Regions from separate parts of the Pseudoalteromonas sp. S1727 genome, predicted to be linked through region 2. Evidence: predicted binding sites of a transcription regulator. Region 2 holds the regulator's gene; each other region holds the start of a gene.
The links. The regulator sigma-54, encoded in region 2, starts transcription at its own class of promoters, with help from an activator protein. The targets are predictions, from matches to a motif close to GTTGGCACGNNNNTNGNNT.
Positions count from the first base shown of each region.

Region 1: CWB85_RS19870 (EF-hand domain-containing protein) is a predicted target of sigma-54. The motif match lies at 3,034-3,052, and genes of this name have one in related genera.
Region 3: CWB85_RS13300 (EF-hand domain-containing protein) is a predicted target of sigma-54. The motif match lies at 988-1,006, and genes of this name have one in related genera.

Region 1 covers NZ_PNDT01000119.1:9,879-15,595, forward strand. Annotated here, with positions in the region: gene yfbV (terminus macrodomain insulation protein YfbV) at 75-521, shown strand; gene rlmA (23S rRNA (guanine(745)-N(1))-methyltransferase) at 505-1,314, opposite strand; gene CWB85_RS19860 (energy-coupling factor ABC transporter permease) at 1,311-1,982, opposite strand; gene xthA (exodeoxyribonuclease III) at 1,988-2,794, opposite strand; gene CWB85_RS19870 (EF-hand domain-containing protein) at 3,093-3,611, shown strand; gene scpB (SMC-Scp complex subunit ScpB) at 3,755-4,345, shown strand; gene rluB (23S rRNA pseudouridine(2605) synthase RluB) at 4,342-5,211, shown strand; gene CWB85_RS19885 (LysR family transcriptional regulator) at 5,353-5,717, opposite strand, start outside.
Region 2 covers NZ_PNDT01000110.1:9,949-15,665, forward strand. Annotated here, with positions in the region: gene CWB85_RS19175 (calcium/sodium antiporter) at 1-346, shown strand, start outside; gene CWB85_RS19180 (KpsF/GutQ family sugar-phosphate isomerase) at 371-1,342, shown strand; gene kdsC (3-deoxy-manno-octulosonate-8-phosphatase KdsC) at 1,342-1,893, shown strand; gene lptC (LPS export ABC transporter periplasmic protein LptC) at 1,890-2,444, shown strand; gene lptA (lipopolysaccharide transport periplasmic protein LptA) at 2,434-2,967, shown strand; gene lptB (LPS export ABC transporter ATP-binding protein) at 2,964-3,689, shown strand; gene CWB85_RS19205 (RNA polymerase factor sigma-54) at 3,757-5,253, shown strand; gene hpf (ribosome hibernation promoting factor) at 5,282-5,569, shown strand; gene ptsN (PTS IIA-like nitrogen regulatory protein PtsN) at 5,574-5,717, shown strand, end outside.
Region 3 covers NZ_PNDT01000053.1:33,421-39,137, forward strand. Annotated here, with positions in the region: gene CWB85_RS13285 (EF-hand domain-containing protein) at 1-93, opposite strand, end outside; gene CWB85_RS13290 (EF-hand domain-containing protein) at 106-342, opposite strand; gene CWB85_RS13295 (hypothetical protein) at 475-702, opposite strand; gene CWB85_RS13300 (EF-hand domain-containing protein) at 726-953, opposite strand; gene CWB85_RS13305 (sensor histidine kinase) at 1,272-2,738, shown strand; gene CWB85_RS13310 (hypothetical protein) at 2,740-3,282, shown strand; gene CWB85_RS13315 (sigma 54-interacting transcriptional regulator) at 3,285-4,634, shown strand; gene CWB85_RS13320 (DUF1543 domain-containing protein) at 4,643-5,143, shown strand; gene CWB85_RS13325 (hypothetical protein) at 5,165-5,398, opposite strand; gene CWB85_RS22490 (hypothetical protein) at 5,449-5,607, opposite strand; gene pdsS (proteobacterial dedicated sortase system histidine kinase) at 5,715-5,717, opposite strand, start outside.

The sequences.
Region 1 (5,717 bases), on a different contig from region 2:
TTGCCGTCAATGTGATATACTCGCTTGCGTTAGGCAAACATTTATAAATACACCAGCGACACCTAGGAGTCATGATGCAAAAAAGTGTGATGTCACAAGTTCAAACTGGTCGTGAATACGCTAAAAAATGGCCGATGCGTAAAGAGCTAGCGCCTATTTTCACGGAGTTTAGAGTAATTAAAGCCACAGAGCTGGCGATTACTGTTATGCCAATTTTGGCAATGCTCACTTTATTTATGCAAATTAATTATTTAGGCAGCAGTTTTTTACCGCAAGCTATCGCCATTGCATTGTTTTTTTTATCGTTACCATTACAAGGCCTCTTATGGTTAGGTAAACGCGCAGACACTCAGCTTGAGCCGGCAATGGAGCATTGGTATAAAGAGTTACACAGCAAGATGGTTGCTAACGGTTACCAAGGGCATACCCCAAAAGAGAAACCGAAATACGCTGAATTGGCCCATTTACTTAATGATATGTTTGATAAAATGGACCGCGCATTTACTAAAGAGAATCTATAAGACGTGTAAATTGGCTTACATAAAATGACAAGGTGACCACTTGCTCACCTTGTTGCTCTAACTGTTGCCAATGCTCTGGGCGAAACTTCCACGCAAAGGGAGTCATGGTTATCAAGTTCTTCACATCATTAAATGGCAAGCTTATTTGTTGCTCTAACAATGTTTGCTCTATTAGCTCAAATCCATCCGGTACACTAATGGCTGTATGTGCGTTAACGTCACGGTAGATATAGTGTTTCAACTCTTTTAAATGCCAAGGGCCTGGGCTTGCCACAATTAGTGTTCCATCGGATTTTGCTAGGCGCGCTAATTCAGCATCAAATAATGGTGCAAAAATACTCACTAATACATCGGCCATACCGTCATTAAACGGTGCTTGACTAATTGACGCTACACTAAAATTACAATGCTTGTATCGCTTCGCGGCGAATTTAATGGCTGATTTTGAAATATCGACCCCATATACTTTTGCATCACATGCATTGGCTATCGCTTGTGTATAAAAACCCTCGCCGCAGCCTAAATCAATCACATATTGCGGGCGGTGCGTAGCAACGCGCTGAGCAATGGCTGTTTGTAAAAACTGATAATGGCCAGTTGCTAAAAAAGCGCGTCGTGCTTGCACCATGTCGAGGTTGTCGCCGGGGTGTTTGGAATTTTTTTGTTGTACTGGCAATAAATTTACATAGCCTTCTTTGGCCGTATCAAAGCTATGGTTGTTACTACATTTGAGCACATTAGTCTGTAATGTAAGCGTTTGTTGGCAAAGTGGGCATTGATAATCAAGACTCATGAGTCTAGGTAATCCTTGTCGTAAAAAGTTTTAACCCAATGTGGGCGATAGGTGATCAATAAAGTTATGGCCATCCCATTGAGCATGGCTTCAGGAAACCAAATGATGGCACATAAGTAGAGGTAATTTTCACTTAATTCAAACCAGTTATAGCTACCGGTTAAATAATAAAATACGCTCACAGCAATAATCTTCAAACAGGCAATTAAAGCAGCACAAATAAACGCACAGACAAAGATATAGATAAAAAAGTGTCGTGGCAGGAGGCTGTAACAGAGTATAAAAAGACCATAGCTGACTAAAATGGGCAAATAAGCGCTAAGTAGTAAATGCACGGGTAACTGCGTGATACTAATTTGATTAAAGGCGGCTAAGAGTAAGCTGGCAAGCGTAGCGCTGAGTAATGCAAAGCGCCACCCTAAAATTAGTGTGATGGCGGTCACACCAAGTATGTGTAATTCAAGGCCCGGCAAGATACCAGCTTTAATACGCCACAGCAGTATAAATACTAAGGCACACGCGAATACACCGGTTTGTCGTGCTGGTGTTGCAAGTAACCGTTGATATTGTTTTTTACTAATACTGAGCAAAAAAATGCAGCCGACAATAAGCCAAGTCATTACTTGAATAGTGCTGTTTATTATCGGCGCTTCTATTAGCTCAAGCATGTTATTTAGCTAAAAGTAGACCAAATTGGTGCATGATCTGATGGTTTTTCGATACCACGTAGTTCATAATCAATGCCAGCATCGCTGCAGCGGGCAGCCAATGCTGGGGTTGCTAAAACAACGTCTATACGCAGGCCACGATTATCATCAAAACCTTTTGAACGATAATCAAACCATGAATATTGCTCTATTGTGTCTGGGTGTAATTCGCGGAATGTGTCTTTAAAGCCCCATTCAAGCAAAGTTGCAAGCCATTGACGCTCTTCAGGTTGAAATGAGCATTTACCGGTTTTTAACCAGCGCTTACGGTTAACCTCACCAATGCCAATATCAAGATCGGTTGGAGAGATATTAATATCACCCATTACAATCACATCTTCTTCACTATTGTGATGGGTGTTTAAATGGGTCATAAGATCGCGATAGAATTGGCGCTTATATGGAAATTTAACCTCATGGCTGATGTTATCACCTTGTGGGAAATAACCATTCATTACGGTTAAATCACGGCCGTTTTCTTGAGTGACCGTAACACTGATCATACGTTTTTGCGATTCTTCACTGTCTGTTGCAAATCCTTTAACCACAGATTTAGGTTCATTTTTGCATAACATCGCTACACCATAATGGGCTTTTTGGCCATGAAAATACACGTGGTAACCCATTTTTTGCACATCTTCGAGTGGAAAAGCTTCATCGTGTACTTTTATTTCTTGTAAACCGATTATATCAGGCTGATGTTTATCAATAATTGCTTGTAGTTGATGCAGGCGAGCTCGCAGCCCATTAATGTTAAATGAAATTACTTTCATGGCTAGACCTTTAAATTAGAGTTAGCTTTTCATAGATTATGCAAATTCTACCATCAAATAAGGTCGGGTACATGTGCTTATTTATTAAAAATACCTTGCTTAAAATACAAGCAAAATAGTGAAATGTTTAATTATGTAGCTCATCTGCAACTTTTACATGCTTTTATGAAAGCATTGCAGTAAACACTGCTGTCAAATGATTTTAAAACTTTAAGTTTATGAATTTAAAGGTTTTTAAAGTTGGCGTTTAATTTGTATATATTTTCTTGCATTTAATTTAACTACAAGGAAATGTCTTATGAAAAAGTTAACTTTAGCAGCTACAATTTTAGCAACGGTGAGTTTATCAGCTTGTGCTACATCTTCAATGTCAAAAATTGACAGTGGTTTTGGTAGCTTAGATAACGATGATGACGGTTTTATCTCAAAAGCAGAAGCTGACGACGATAATATTTGGCAACATTTTTCAAATATTGATACGAATATGGATGAGCAACTCAGTCGTCAAGAATTTAATACTTATATGCAGCTTAACACAGGCAAAGTTGCCAGTGATAGTGAAGTGAGTGATTCAGCCTTTAAAGCTGAAATCGCGAAATTTGATCCTATAGAAAATAACTTCAGCTCATTAGACAATGACAGCAATGGTTATATTTCAGTGACAGAAGCCAATGATGACGATATAGCAAATCATTTTGGCTATATGGATAAAAACCAAGATAAACGCGTCAGTAAGCAAGAATTCATTAGTTATATTCAAACTTATGGCAGTGATGTTGCCGAAGATGAAGCTCTTGAGATGATAAGAAAGAGTTAATTTATCAAAGTTAAATAGAAAACCTCAATGCCAATAACTGTGTTATTGGCATTTTTTATAGATATTTAACGATAGTTTTTCCCAGTTTAAGTTTGATCTGTCATAATATTACGTTACGCAAGTTTATTAGGTTAGAAATAGGTATGGCGGGGCGACGAATTAGTGATGAACAACTTGTTGAGATCATTGAAGCGGCTATTTTTGTTGCTGGAAAACCCCTTAGTAAGCGGCACTTAAAAGAAACGGTATTAGGTGATTTGAGTGTGTCGATGACGCGCATTAACCTCGCACTTGAACAAATCCAAATTCATTATCAAACCCGAGGTATCCGGCTAGTTGAAGTGGGTAGCGGCTTTCGATTTCAAGCCTGTGCGAGTTTAGCGCCTTGGTTAAATAACCTCTGGCAAGAACGCGCACCTAAATATTCTCGCGCTTTATTGGAGACGTTATCGCTCATCGCGTATCGTCAACCGATCACCCGAGGAGAAATCGAGCAAGTCCGTGGCGTCACTGTTGGCTCGGGTATTATTAAAAGTCTGCTCGAACGTGAGTGGATACATGTTGTTGGCCATAAAGAGGTGCCAGGTAGGCCTGCTTTATATGCGACAACCAAACAATTTTTAGATTATTTTTCGTTAACAGGGTTAGAAAATTTACCGCCACTGCCAGAGCAGCAGCAAAGTAAAATAGACCAGTTATTGAGTGATCCTTCTGTGAGAGAACTGTCCGAATGAGTATACAAGGTGAAAAGTTACAAAAAGTATTGGCAAGAGCGGGTGTTGGCTCTCGTCGTGAAATGGAAAAATACATTGATGCAAATCGCGTGAGTGTTAATGGTAAAGTGGCAAAGTTAGGTGACCGCGTAGAAGAAACGGATTTGATCCGTGTTGATGGTCACACCGTGAAGATTGAAGAAAAAGCAGAACGCATTTGCCGCGTTATCATGTATAACAAGCCGGAGGGTGAGTTATGTACACGAAAAGATCCAGAAGGGCGCCGCACAGTATTTGACCGCTTACCTCGTATTGATGGTGAACGCTGGATTGCTGTGGGCCGACTAGATATAAATACTGCAGGTTTAATGTTATTCACCAATGATGGTGAACTTGCCAATCGTTTAATGCACCCAAGCTATGAAGTTGAGCGTGAATACTCAGCCCGTGTATTTGGTGAAGTGACAGCTGAAACCATCAAAAACTTAAGTAAAGGCGTTGAGCTTGAAGATGGCATGGCTAAATTCCTAAACATAAAACCATTGGGCGGGGAAGGCATCAACCGTTGGTATAACGTCACTTTAACTGAGGGACGTAATCGTGAAGTACGTCGTTTATGGCAATCTCAAGATGTCGAAGTATCACGTCTGATCCGTATTCGTTACGGTAAATTAGAGCTCGATAAACGCTTACCACAAGGTGGTTGGGCTGAGCTTGATCTAGAGACGGTTAACTACTTACGTAAAACAGTTAAATTAGGTCGTGAAACACAAACTAAATTATCAGTAATGCCTGAAAAGCGTAAAGATAAGCGCGCTAAAATTAATCAAATTCGTAAAGCTGTTAAAAAGCACAATAATCGCGTCAAACAAACTAAACGTCGTTAACCGGTGTTCAGTTTAAAATAAGCGATTATCGGCACAGCGTCGTTAAGCGAACGAATGACAAACAGCTAAAATCCGTAATGAGCAAAGCTTATTACGGATTTTTTATCGTTATTTACACCACATTGAACTGCTCTTTACTCATTACCTATCAGCAATCGTTTGCGCAAATGCTAATAATTCACGACGTAACCATTGGTGAGGACTGGCATGGTGAAGCAGTGGACTCCAGAGCATTTTTACTTCAATAGGCACAATTTGAAAGGGAACGGGGCTTATGACTAACTCTGTATGTTTTGTAAGTAACATGGCTTGTCGCCGTGGCAGGGTGGCAATTAACTGAGGTGACTGGCAAAGCAAGCTGGCTATCATATAGTGGCGGGTAAACACCCTAATATGACGAGTTTGTTCAAGTTGCCATAAAGCTTCATCGACCCACCCTAGTTTTTGACTGCCGGATTTATTTGTCACCGCAGCTTCTGCTCCCCAACCTGCACGATTAACCCAAA
Region 2 (5,717 bases):
GGTTATCGGCTTAACCATTATTGCCGTTGGTACCAGCTTACCAGAGCTTGCTGCCTGTATTGCTGGAGTATTGAAAAAAGAAGATGATTTAGCACTGGGTAATATCGTCGGCTCTAATATCTTTAACATCTTAGCGGTATTGCCGCTGGCTGGTATTATCAACCCATCAATTATCGATCCATCCGCGGCAAACCGTGATGCATTAATTATGATTGGTGCCACCATAGCATTGATTGCTATGTCTTTGAGTTTTAGAGGCACAAGACGCATTAACCGCGTTGAAGGTGGCCTTTTATTGGTCGCGTTTTTAATCTATCAAGGTTATATTTTCAACCAAGTTGCTTAATGCTACTCAAAAAATGGACAACACATGACGCAGTTAAATTTTATTGAACAAGGTAAGCGGGTACTCGATATCGAGCGCCAAGCACTAACTGAGATAGCCCAATACCTAGACGAAAACTTTAATCAAGCTTGCCAGCTGATATATCAATGTCATGGCAGGATCATTGTTGTTGGCATGGGAAAATCAGGTCATATCGGTAATAAAATTGCAGCAACATTGGCAAGTACAGGTACACCTGCGTTTTTTGTTCATCCCGGTGAAGCAAGCCACGGCGATTTAGGAATGATAACCCGCGATGATGTCGTCATGCTGTTATCAAACTCTGGTGAAACCAGCGAAGTACTGAATATCATTCCAGTAATCAAACGAATTGGCGCAAAAATGATTGCCATTACTGGAAACCCTGCATCGTCAATGGCGAATTGGGCAGATGCCCATGTGTGTACAAAAGTAAGTCAAGAAGCCTGCCCATTAGGACTAGCCCCTACAGCAAGCACTACTGCAATGCTTGCAATGGGTGATGCTATGGCCGTTGCCTTGTTAGAGACCCGCGGCTTTACCGCCGACGACTTTGCATTATCGCACCCAGGTGGCAGCTTAGGTAAACGCCTACTGCTATGCTTAAAAGATATTATGCACACGGGGACTGCAACACCTATCATTAATGATAAACAATGTATTAAAGATGCATTAATTGAAATGTCAGCCAAAGGATTAGGGATGACCGCCATTGTTGATGATAGCAACCAACTTGCAGGATTATTTACTGATGGTGACTTACGCCGCATTTTAGAGCAGCGGGTCGATATTCATAGCACCTTAATCAGCGAAGTAATGACCCGCTCTTGTACTACAGCAAGCGCTGATATGTTGGCAGCAGAGGCACTCAATATTATGGAAAATAAGCGTATCAACGGCTTAATTGTGATTGACGATAATCAACACCCTATTGGTGCACTCAACATGCAAGACTTGCTCAAAGCAGGAGTTTTATAATGCAGTTTGCTGATTTATACCAGCCGCTTAGTGATGATGCCCGTAGTCGCGCGCAAAAAGTTAAACTGCTTATTTGCGACATCGATGGTGTATTTTCAGATGGCCGTATTTACTTAGGTAATCATGGTGAAGAACTCAAAGCCTTTAATACTAAAGATGGCTTTGGCATTAAAGCCTTAATCAACAGTGGCTTTGAAGTGGCAGTGATCACTGGCCGTCATTCACAGATAGTTCAGCAACGAATGACTAGCCTGACTGTAGCGCATATTTATCAAGGTCAAGAAAACAAGTTGCAAGCTTATCAACAGCTCAAAAATAAATTGCAGTTAACAGATGAGCAAATAGCCTATATAGGTGACGATGGACCAGATATGCCGGTTATGGAATTAGTCGGTTTTGCTGTAGCAGTGAATGATGCACACCCGCTCATCAAACGCATCTCGCATTATACAACCATGCTACCAGGTGGTTTTGGTGCAGTGCGTGAGCTCACTGATTTATTGATGCTTGAAAATGGTAAGTCACTAACAAGCGAAGGGACTAGCTCATGAATAGTGCGCGTTTAATATTATGCGTATTGTTCGTCGCTTGCATGGTGTGGTTGTGGTTTCCCTATTTTAATCAGCCAACAAATGCACCACAAAACCAAGAAGATATAATAGCAAAACCCGATTACACTGCCGTAGCATTAAAACAAACAGCATTTGATGAACAAGGTAAAATTAGCCACAAAGTAACCGCTGCAAAAATGGAGCTCTATCAACAGTTAGGCTTCACTTACTTTGAGCAACCTATTTTTACTTTATATAATCAACAACAAACGTGGCAAATTAATGCAAACGAAGCCACTTTATATGAAAACCATCAATTAATTTTAGAAGGCAATGTGGTGGCTAAAAACCTGACCAACAATGCCATGATTGAGCACATCAATGCAGATAACATTCAGGTTGATATTGAACTACAAACCATGAGCTCTGAACAACCTGTAGAATTGATTGGGCCAAATTTAAAGATCACTGGGCGCGGCCTCAATGCCGACTTAAAAGCCGAAGTGGTAGAACTAATTAACCATACGCGAACCATATATTATGACCAATAAATTTGCTCACTTGCTTGTTATACCAAGCTTATTCATGGCCTTTGCAAGCTTTGCTGAGACTAATTTACCACCTGCGGACCAAGTATCGATCAGTGCAGAAAAACAACTTGCCCAGTTAAAAGATAACATCGGTATTTTTGAAAACAACGTTGAAATTATTCATGGTAACCGTCGTATTAAAGCTGATCGCCTTGAAGTACACAAACGTGAAGACTTAGGCGACAATAAACAACTGCTTGTAGCCACAGGAAGTCCAGCTTATTTTGAAGAAAAACAAGCTGATGGCACAATTATGAGCGCCAGCGCTAAAGAAGTTCGTTACGACGTTGCCAAGCGCTACTTAACCTTAATTGGCGATGCGCAGGTTACTCAAGCAGGGCAAAAAATTAATGCTAAAAGCATTACCTACGACATGGACCAACAGCTTATCAGCGCCGAAAAAGGCGAAAGCTCAAATGATCGCGTGCACACTATTTTAGTACCGGTAAGTAACAAAAAAGACAAATCTAAAGGCCAGCCATGAGTACATTAAAAGCTGAATTTTTAGCTAAAAGCTACAAAGGTCGCCAAGTTGTCAAAAGTGTAGGCTTAGAAGTTACCGCCGGCAGCATTGTTGGCTTACTGGGCCCAAATGGTGCGGGTAAAACCACAACCTTTTATATGATTGTAGGCTTAGTGCCTAGCGACAAAGGCAAGATCAGTATTGATGACAACGACATCACCTTACTGCCAATGCATAGTCGCGCTCGCTTGGGGATTGGTTACTTACCGCAAGAGTCATCAATTTTTCGTAAATTGACTGTTTATCAAAATTTGATGGCTATTTTAGAGACCCGAAAAGACCTTAAAAAACAAGCAAGAGAAGAAGCTCTTGACAGCTTACTTGATGAATTTAGCATTCAACATATTCGCGACAGCCAAGGTATGGCTCTATCTGGCGGTGAACGTCGTCGTGTTGAAATTGCCCGTGCATTAGCCGCAGACCCAAAATTTATCTTGTTAGATGAGCCTTTTGCTGGTGTTGATCCAATTTCAGTGTTAGATATAAAGAAGATTATTGAACACCTTAAAAACCGTGGTATTGGCGTGCTTATCACCGACCATAATGTACGAGAAACTCTTGATGTTTGTGAAAAAGCCTACATAGTTTCTCATGGGGAGTTAATTGCATCAGGCACACCTGAGCATGTACTCGCCGACCAAACAGTTCGCGATGTTTACCTAGGTGAGCAATTTAGGCTATAAAGCCACACTTTGGCTAAGCATCTGCTAAACTTAACAATGACAACAATAAAAGGATTGTTAGAGATACATGAGGCAATCACTCCAGCTGCGCATGGGCCAGCAACTTACAATGACACCGCAACTGCAACAAGCTATCCGCTTATTGCAGCTCAGCACATTGGATCTGCAGCAAGAAATTCAAGAAGCGCTAGATAGCAATCCGTTACTAGAGCTAGAAGAGCATGAGTATTCAGACGACACGGCGGGCAAGAATGAGCAAAAGCAAGATAACGACGACTTAACCGTTAGCGCCTCAGCAGATGACAAGCCCAGCGAATACGAACAAGAAAGCAGCGAAGCACTCACCAAAGAAACACTCAGTGATGAAATGGCGATGGATGTCACATGGGATGAGTACATGAGCGCTGCGCCAAATAGCTCAGCAGGCCCAATGCCAGAGGACGAATCTATATATCAAGGCGCCTCAACAGAAACCTTGCATGAATATTTAATGTGGCAGCTACAGCTAACTCCATTTAGCCCTACAGATGAAGCAATAGCCATTGCAATTGTTGAGGCCATTGATGACTCAGGTATTTTAACGCTTAGCTGTGAAGATATTGTAGAGAGCTTAAATCAAGGCAACAACGAAGAAGAAATCGAACTTGACGAAGTACAAGCGGTTTTAAAACGTATCCAATTATTTGACCCTGTAGGCATCGCGGCTCGCAGTCTACAAGAGTGTTTATGTATTCAGCTAAATCAATTTGATCCGGCAACCCCTTGGATTAATGAGACAAAAATGATTTTAACTGATCATATCGATTTATTAGCTAGTCGCGACTATCGCACTTTGATGAAAAAGACTAAGCTTAAGGAAGATGAACTAAAAGAAGTGATGACTCTGATCCACAGCCTAAATCCAAAGCCTGCGGATACCATAGTACGAGAAGAGTCAGAATACGTTATTCCTGACGTATCAGTGAAAAAAATTAAAGGCCGCTGGGTGGTTGAACTTAATCCAGACAGCATGCCAAAAATCAGAGTGAACAGCCAATATGCAGCTATGTCGCGCTCAGTAAAGTCGAGCACTGATAGTCAGTTTATTCGTTCGCATCTGCAAGAAGCTAAATGGTTTATAAAAAGCCTAGAAAGTCGCAATGACACATTGCTCAAAGTAACCAATTGCATCGTAAAACAGCAGCAAGGTTTCTTTGAACATGGCCCTGAAGCCATGCGACCTATGGTACTCAATGACGTTGCTGAAATGGTAGAGATGCATGAGTCAACAATTTCTCGTGTAACTACCCAAAAATACATGCATACCCCGCGTGGTATTTTTGAGTTAAAGTATTTTTTCTCAAGCCATGTTAGTACTGAAAATGGCGGCGAATGCTCATCGACAGCTATTCGCGCACTAATCAAAAAACTGATTAGCGCAGAAAACTCAGCGAAACCATTGAGTGATAGTAAAATTGCAGATATATTGGCAGAGCAAGGTATCAAAGTAGCTAGACGGACTATTGCAAAATACCGCGAGTCACTGGCTATTCCACCGTCAAATCAAAGAAAGAGTTTGATTTAAGGCGTAAAATCAAAAAAGGAAAATGCTTATGCAACTAAATTTAACTGGTCGTCACGTAGAAATTACTGATTCATTAAGAGACTATGTAAACAATAAGTTTGCGAAGCTTGAGAGGCATTTTGATCACATCAACAATGTCCATGTTATTCTTGACGTAGAAAAGCTAAGCCAAAAAGCAGAAGCCACCATCCATGTCAGTGGTGCTGAGTTATTTGCTTCAACTGAACATCAAGACATGTATGCAGCCATTGACGGACTAATCGACAAGCTCGACCGTCAAGTAATCAAACACAAAGAGAAGCACGCTCGACACTAACACTATGAAATTAAGCTCACTTATTTGCCAGGACTGCAGTAAAACTGCGGTCCTTTTTAATAGCAAAAAACGGATCATTGAATTTATCAGCCAATTGGCTCATGAACAACTTCCTCAGCTATCACAACAAGAAATCCTCGATGCATTA
Region 3 (5,717 bases), on a different contig from region 2:
TTTGAATTGTTCGGCAATGCTATCAGTTGTTGCAAAACTGCTACAGCTGACAATAAGGAGTAAAGCATACCCTAATTGTATGGTGTATTTCATTGGTGAAACTCATTAATGCAGGTTATTAGTTAAAAAGTTCTTAAATTCGACGAGTGAAATCTTGTTATCTCGGTCAGTATCCCAACGCTGAAACTGTTTTATAAGCTGTGGCTGGGCATCTAACTCATTTTCGGTTAAGTAACCATCTCTATTGTTATCTAAATGATCAAAACGTTGTTTTACATCCAGCGCCATAGCATTAAAGCTGCTAGCTAACATTACAGTTAATGGTACTAATATGCTTTTCATTGTTAAGGTCCTTTTAGTTAACTTGAGTCAGGTTAGCGAGTAAAAAGATAAAGTATTTGCCATAATTTAAATCCCAACATTAAATCCGTTTACACATTCCCTCCGGGATTATGGCAAATACTTTAAAGTCTTTTAAATTTTAAAATTAGCAAACTCTTGCTCTGATAACACCTCGTCGTTGTTATCATCTAGATCAGTAAACTGCTTCAATAAAGCATCATTTTGCTTCGCTTCAAGTAATGATATTTGTCCGTCAGCGTTAGTATCTAGTTGTGCAAATTTAACGTTTAGCTGCGATGCTAAAACGGTGGCGCTAATGATTAAAAACATTAATGAAAAGGCGGCGATAAGTTGTCTCATAACTGAATTTCCTTATGGGTAAGTTATTGTAAAAACTGCTTAAATTCAGTCATTGATATTTGACCATTCTGGTCTTTATCAATTTGCTCAAAGCTTTCATGCAAGACTGCATCTTCCGAAGCTTCGGCTTCACTTAATGTGCCATTGCTGTCTTTATCAAGCTCTGCGAAGGTAGCCTCAACATCCATTGCAAAGCTATTAAAGCTAAATAGGGCGCAGCAACATAAACACAGTGGAGCTAATACTTTCATATAATTACCTTATAAACAGTTGTTGCTTCAGGTATTACAAAAATGATGCCAATAATACTTTTATTTAAATATCAGTGGTTTATGGTTTTTTGGTGAAGTTCAGTGTGAAATAATGACTCAATACTGTGTCTTTTTTGCAACAGTTTTTTGTGCTTTTTAATAAAATTACTTAAAAACAAATGGTTAAGTTGTTTCAATTTAGCGTCAGTAGTTTTACAGAGGCTATAAAGTTCATCTTATTCATTATTCTTATTGATTCAGCTAGTGTATAAGTAACACCTTTCATAATTCAATATTTAAACTAAAGGAGTAGCGACAGTGGCCTCACTCGCTAAAAAGTACAGCGCTTTACTTCGTTGGCGACCTAATTTAATTGGCCAGTTTTTATTTAGTACTTTGTTATCTTTACTGCCATTGTCATTGGTAGTGATTGTGTTTTTAAATGCGTTGAACAAACAGCTTGCCGTAACTCAACAAATCGTCAGTGATAACTATCAAATAACCAAGTCATTTAATAACCTAAAACAAGACCTTAATAGTTTAGAGCGGGCAACGCGACAAAACTGGGTGCTAAAAAGTGAATCGCTTGATGAATTGATAGTTGATAAATGGCAATCGTCGTTGCAAAGTATTGATGAACTGACTTTTATTAGTCCTACAGGGGATTATATTAACCAATGGCAGCAACTTGCCAAGGAATTGCAGCTAGCGCATACACAGCTTGTTAGCGAAGGGCTACAAGATGCGCAATTATTTATTCCGGTGAGTGAATTAATCGCTCGTCAAACCTTATGGCTAAGAGATCAAAACGAACTACAAATAACTAAAAACCAGCAACAGTTAAAAGCATTACAAAATTCTTTTATTAATTGGCTGATAGCCCTTACTCCGTTAACGTTACTCGTAGGTGGTGGTTTTTTGTGGCGTATAAGTGGTCGATTGAAAGGCTTAACCTCAGTTATTGATAAACTCGGACAAGGTCATTGGCAGCAAAAAATATCTGTACAGGGTTCTGCTGAACTGGTTGAACTGGGTAATAAATTACAATGGGTGCAAGAGCAATTGCATCAATTAGAGCAACAAAAAGATACCTTTTTACGCCATGTTACCCATGAATTGAAAACTCCTTTAGCATCAATGGTGGAAGGGACCGACTTATTAACCGATGAAATCGTTGGGCCAATTAACAAAGAGCAGCAAGCCGTACTGGAGCTTATCACCCAAAGTATGGTGCGCTTGCGAGCAATGATAGACAGTTTGCTCAGCTATAATGCAATTCGCAGCAGTAAAGAGGACTTAAGTGAGTTGGTTTTTTCGCAATTAATAACCAAAATAAACAATCACTTTGAGCACCGTTTAGTGGCACGCAAACAAAGTTTATGTTGGCATTGTGATTTACCTGAGCAGCCGCTGGAAATAGCAGCAGAGCTTGTTGAAATGATTTTAATACAGCTAATTTCTAATGGCTTGAAGTTTTCACCGCAACAGCAAGCAGTTGATATCCATTTATCGTTAGCGGGCTCTACCTTAAAAATGATCGTCAGTGATCAGGGCACAGGTATTCAAGAGCAAGAAAAGTCACATATTTTCAGTGCTTTTTATCAAGGTAAAAATGCTAAAGATGTGACTGCGCAAGGGAGCGGCTTAGGGCTGACAATTGTTAAAGAATCTGTTGAGCAATTAATGGGAACTTTGCTGCTTGAGCAGAATGAACCACAAGGTTGTCGTTTTATAATTCAAATCCCAATCATCAATCCAACCAATAAAAACCAAGGAGTTAATTAGCATGGGCGTGCGTTTAAATACCATTTTAGTGGTGTGTTTCACCACTTTAGGGCTCGCTGGGTGTGAGTTAACTGAGCAACCAGTAAAAGAAGATAATACCGAAGCAGAGCAGGTTGTTAAAGTGGTTGAGCCACAAGGTGATGGTTTACCAAATCCAAAACCTCGGCCAAAAACCGATCCTATGTATCCGCCGGCAGAAATCGTCATCGGCTGGCATGCGAAGGCCTGTGGAGGCTTTAAAGTGGTGGCGAGTAAGGTTTCTTATATTGGCACCAAAGAGATTCAGAACTACTTTGATTTTAGTTGCAAAAATAATGTATTAGCGCCGGAAAAGGTATTAACGCAATTATTAAAGCTTGATCAGGCGTATTATTGGCCTGATGATATAAAGCAGTATTTATGGTTACAAAAACAGCAAATAAAACAACAAATAGACGCCAAGAAAGAGCAGCAAGCACTGAATAATAAAATGCAAGAGACCCTGTCATCGTTGGCAACTATTGAGCAGCAATTATTACTACGCGAAGAAACTAAGGAGCAGTAATCATGTCGATAGAGCAAAATCAAGGCGCACGAATTTTACTGGTTGATGATGATGCAAGTTTATTAAAGTTACTGGCTATTCGTATTGAATCTAAAGGCTATCAAGTAACGACCTGTGAAAGTGGTATAGCGGCTTTGCAGTTATTAAAAAACCATGTGTATGATGCGGTAGTAACTGATCTACGTATGGATGAAATGGATGGTATGGCATTACACCGTCAGTTGCAGCAGCGTTACCCAGCACTGCCGGTGATCATGATGACCGCGCATGGGTCAATTCCCGATGCGGTTGAGGCCACGAAGCAAGGGATTTTCGCGTTTATTACTAAACCGGTAGATAAAGATGAATTATTCGATAGCTTAGCTAAAGCGATTGAAATTCATGGCTTAAGCGCTGATGAAAACACAGCAAGTAGTAATATTGTAACCCGCAGTGGCGCTATGCTGCATTTGCTTGAACAAGTTAAATTGCTAGGCCCTACACACGTAAATGTATTAATTTCAGGTGCCAGTGGTACAGGTAAAGAGTTATTAGCAAATGCAATTCATCAACACAGTCATGTCAGTGATGGCCCGTTTGTAGCCATTAACTGTGGTGCGGTGCCAGGGGAGTTGCTCGAGTCTGAATTATTCGGCCATAAAAAAGGGGCGTTTACAGGCGCCGTTAAAGATCATCAAGGGTTATTTCAACAAGCCCAAGGTGGTACTTTATTTTTAGATGAAATTGGTGATATGCCGCTTAATTTACAAGTTAAGTTACTACGTGTTCTGCAAGAGAAAACTATTCGTCCAGTGGGCTTTCAAGAAGAGATCCCGATAGATGTACGAATTGTTTCAGCAACCCATAAAAATTTACCGGATGCGATTGCAAATCAACAATTCCGTGAAGATTTATACTATCGCTTAAATGTGGTGAATCTTAAATTACCGCCTTTATCTGAGCGTAGAGAAGATGTCAGTCTATTAGCACAGTACTTTAGCGCCACCATTGCCAAGCGAATGGGACAAAAAGAGAAGCGCTTTGCCAGCGAGGCTATGCATGCATTGGTGCGCCATGATTGGCCTGGTAACATTCGCCAATTACAAAATGTGGTTGAGCAGGTTGTTGCACTCACTCCAGGTGAGGTAATATCGGTACAACTGGTGGAGAGTGCGCTTAATAGTAATGACAGTAATGTTGAGCCGCTTTCGCTAAATGATGCTAAAAAAGAGTTTGAGCGTGATTATGTTATTAACACCTTGAAAATGGCGGGTGGTAATGTGGCCGAAGGGGCAAAACTGGCTAAACGTAACCGTTCAGATTTTTATAAGCTAATAAAAAAACACAACATAGACGTTGATAGCATTTGCTAGGAGAAAACATGCAATTATTTATGGTGTATTTAGGTGGGCGAGTTCAGGGATGCCATATTGAAATGCATGATGTTCGTTTTGTGGTAGGGGAATCAATCGAGCAAACGTACACAAAGTTAAAAGCGCAGTGGGTTGGCGATAAAAATAGTGTGCATATGGATAGTTACATGGCGGTCAATTATATCGATGGTTTTGCCGTTAGTGTGGTTGATGAGCCTGTTGAACAAGCTGAGCAGTTATACTTCGTAAATTTAGGCGCTTACCGAGCAGACAGTTTAGCGGAACAACATGATTTTGCATTGTATGTAGCGAGCAGTAGTGATGAGGCTAAACAAAGAGCAAAACAGGATTTACTGGCTGGCCTAAGCCATATTCATAAAGATGACTTATACGACGTAGATGATTGCTTTGCTGTTGATTTACTCGACAGCCAACTGCACATCAAGCTCACCCCAAGTGGCCAATCTCAAGTTATCAAGCCTGACTGGTTTGGTTATCATATTTTATAACAGTGTTACCTGACTAAGCGGCTAATCGTGGTCGCTGTGTTCCGCGCGCTCTTTATCTTCGCTTTTACTGGCAATTTTAAATGCAATAATTACTAAGCCAAACATAGCAAAAGGGAGGGCAGCAAGTAAGTATTCTGTCAGGTTACTGTCAGCAAAGCTGGCTTGTAATAAAAAATGCCCTGCAACGCAGAGTATGATCACAATGAAGAGAATAGGTAATAGAATAAGTTCTTTTTTGGCTGAGTGAGTTTTCATTATTAGGCGGTGCTTTTACAAGGTGCGTCATTGTAATGAGCAAAGCGCTTTTAGGTCAAATAACTTGTTTTATAAATAGTGGCTGATTGCGCTGTATCAAGTTTTTCAGTTTCAGGCTCTAAGTCTTCAGTGGTGGCCTCATCACACTCAGCATGATGATACAGGTCGAATATAAAATCGATTTCTTCGCGCTTTAATACAGTTTGCATTTTAACCTCCTAATAATCAGTCTAAAACTTGCTGATAATAAGAGTATGCCTGTGAGCCTGAATTATAGGTGAACGTTTATTGGTCAAATTGTGTAGAAATGTAACCCTCA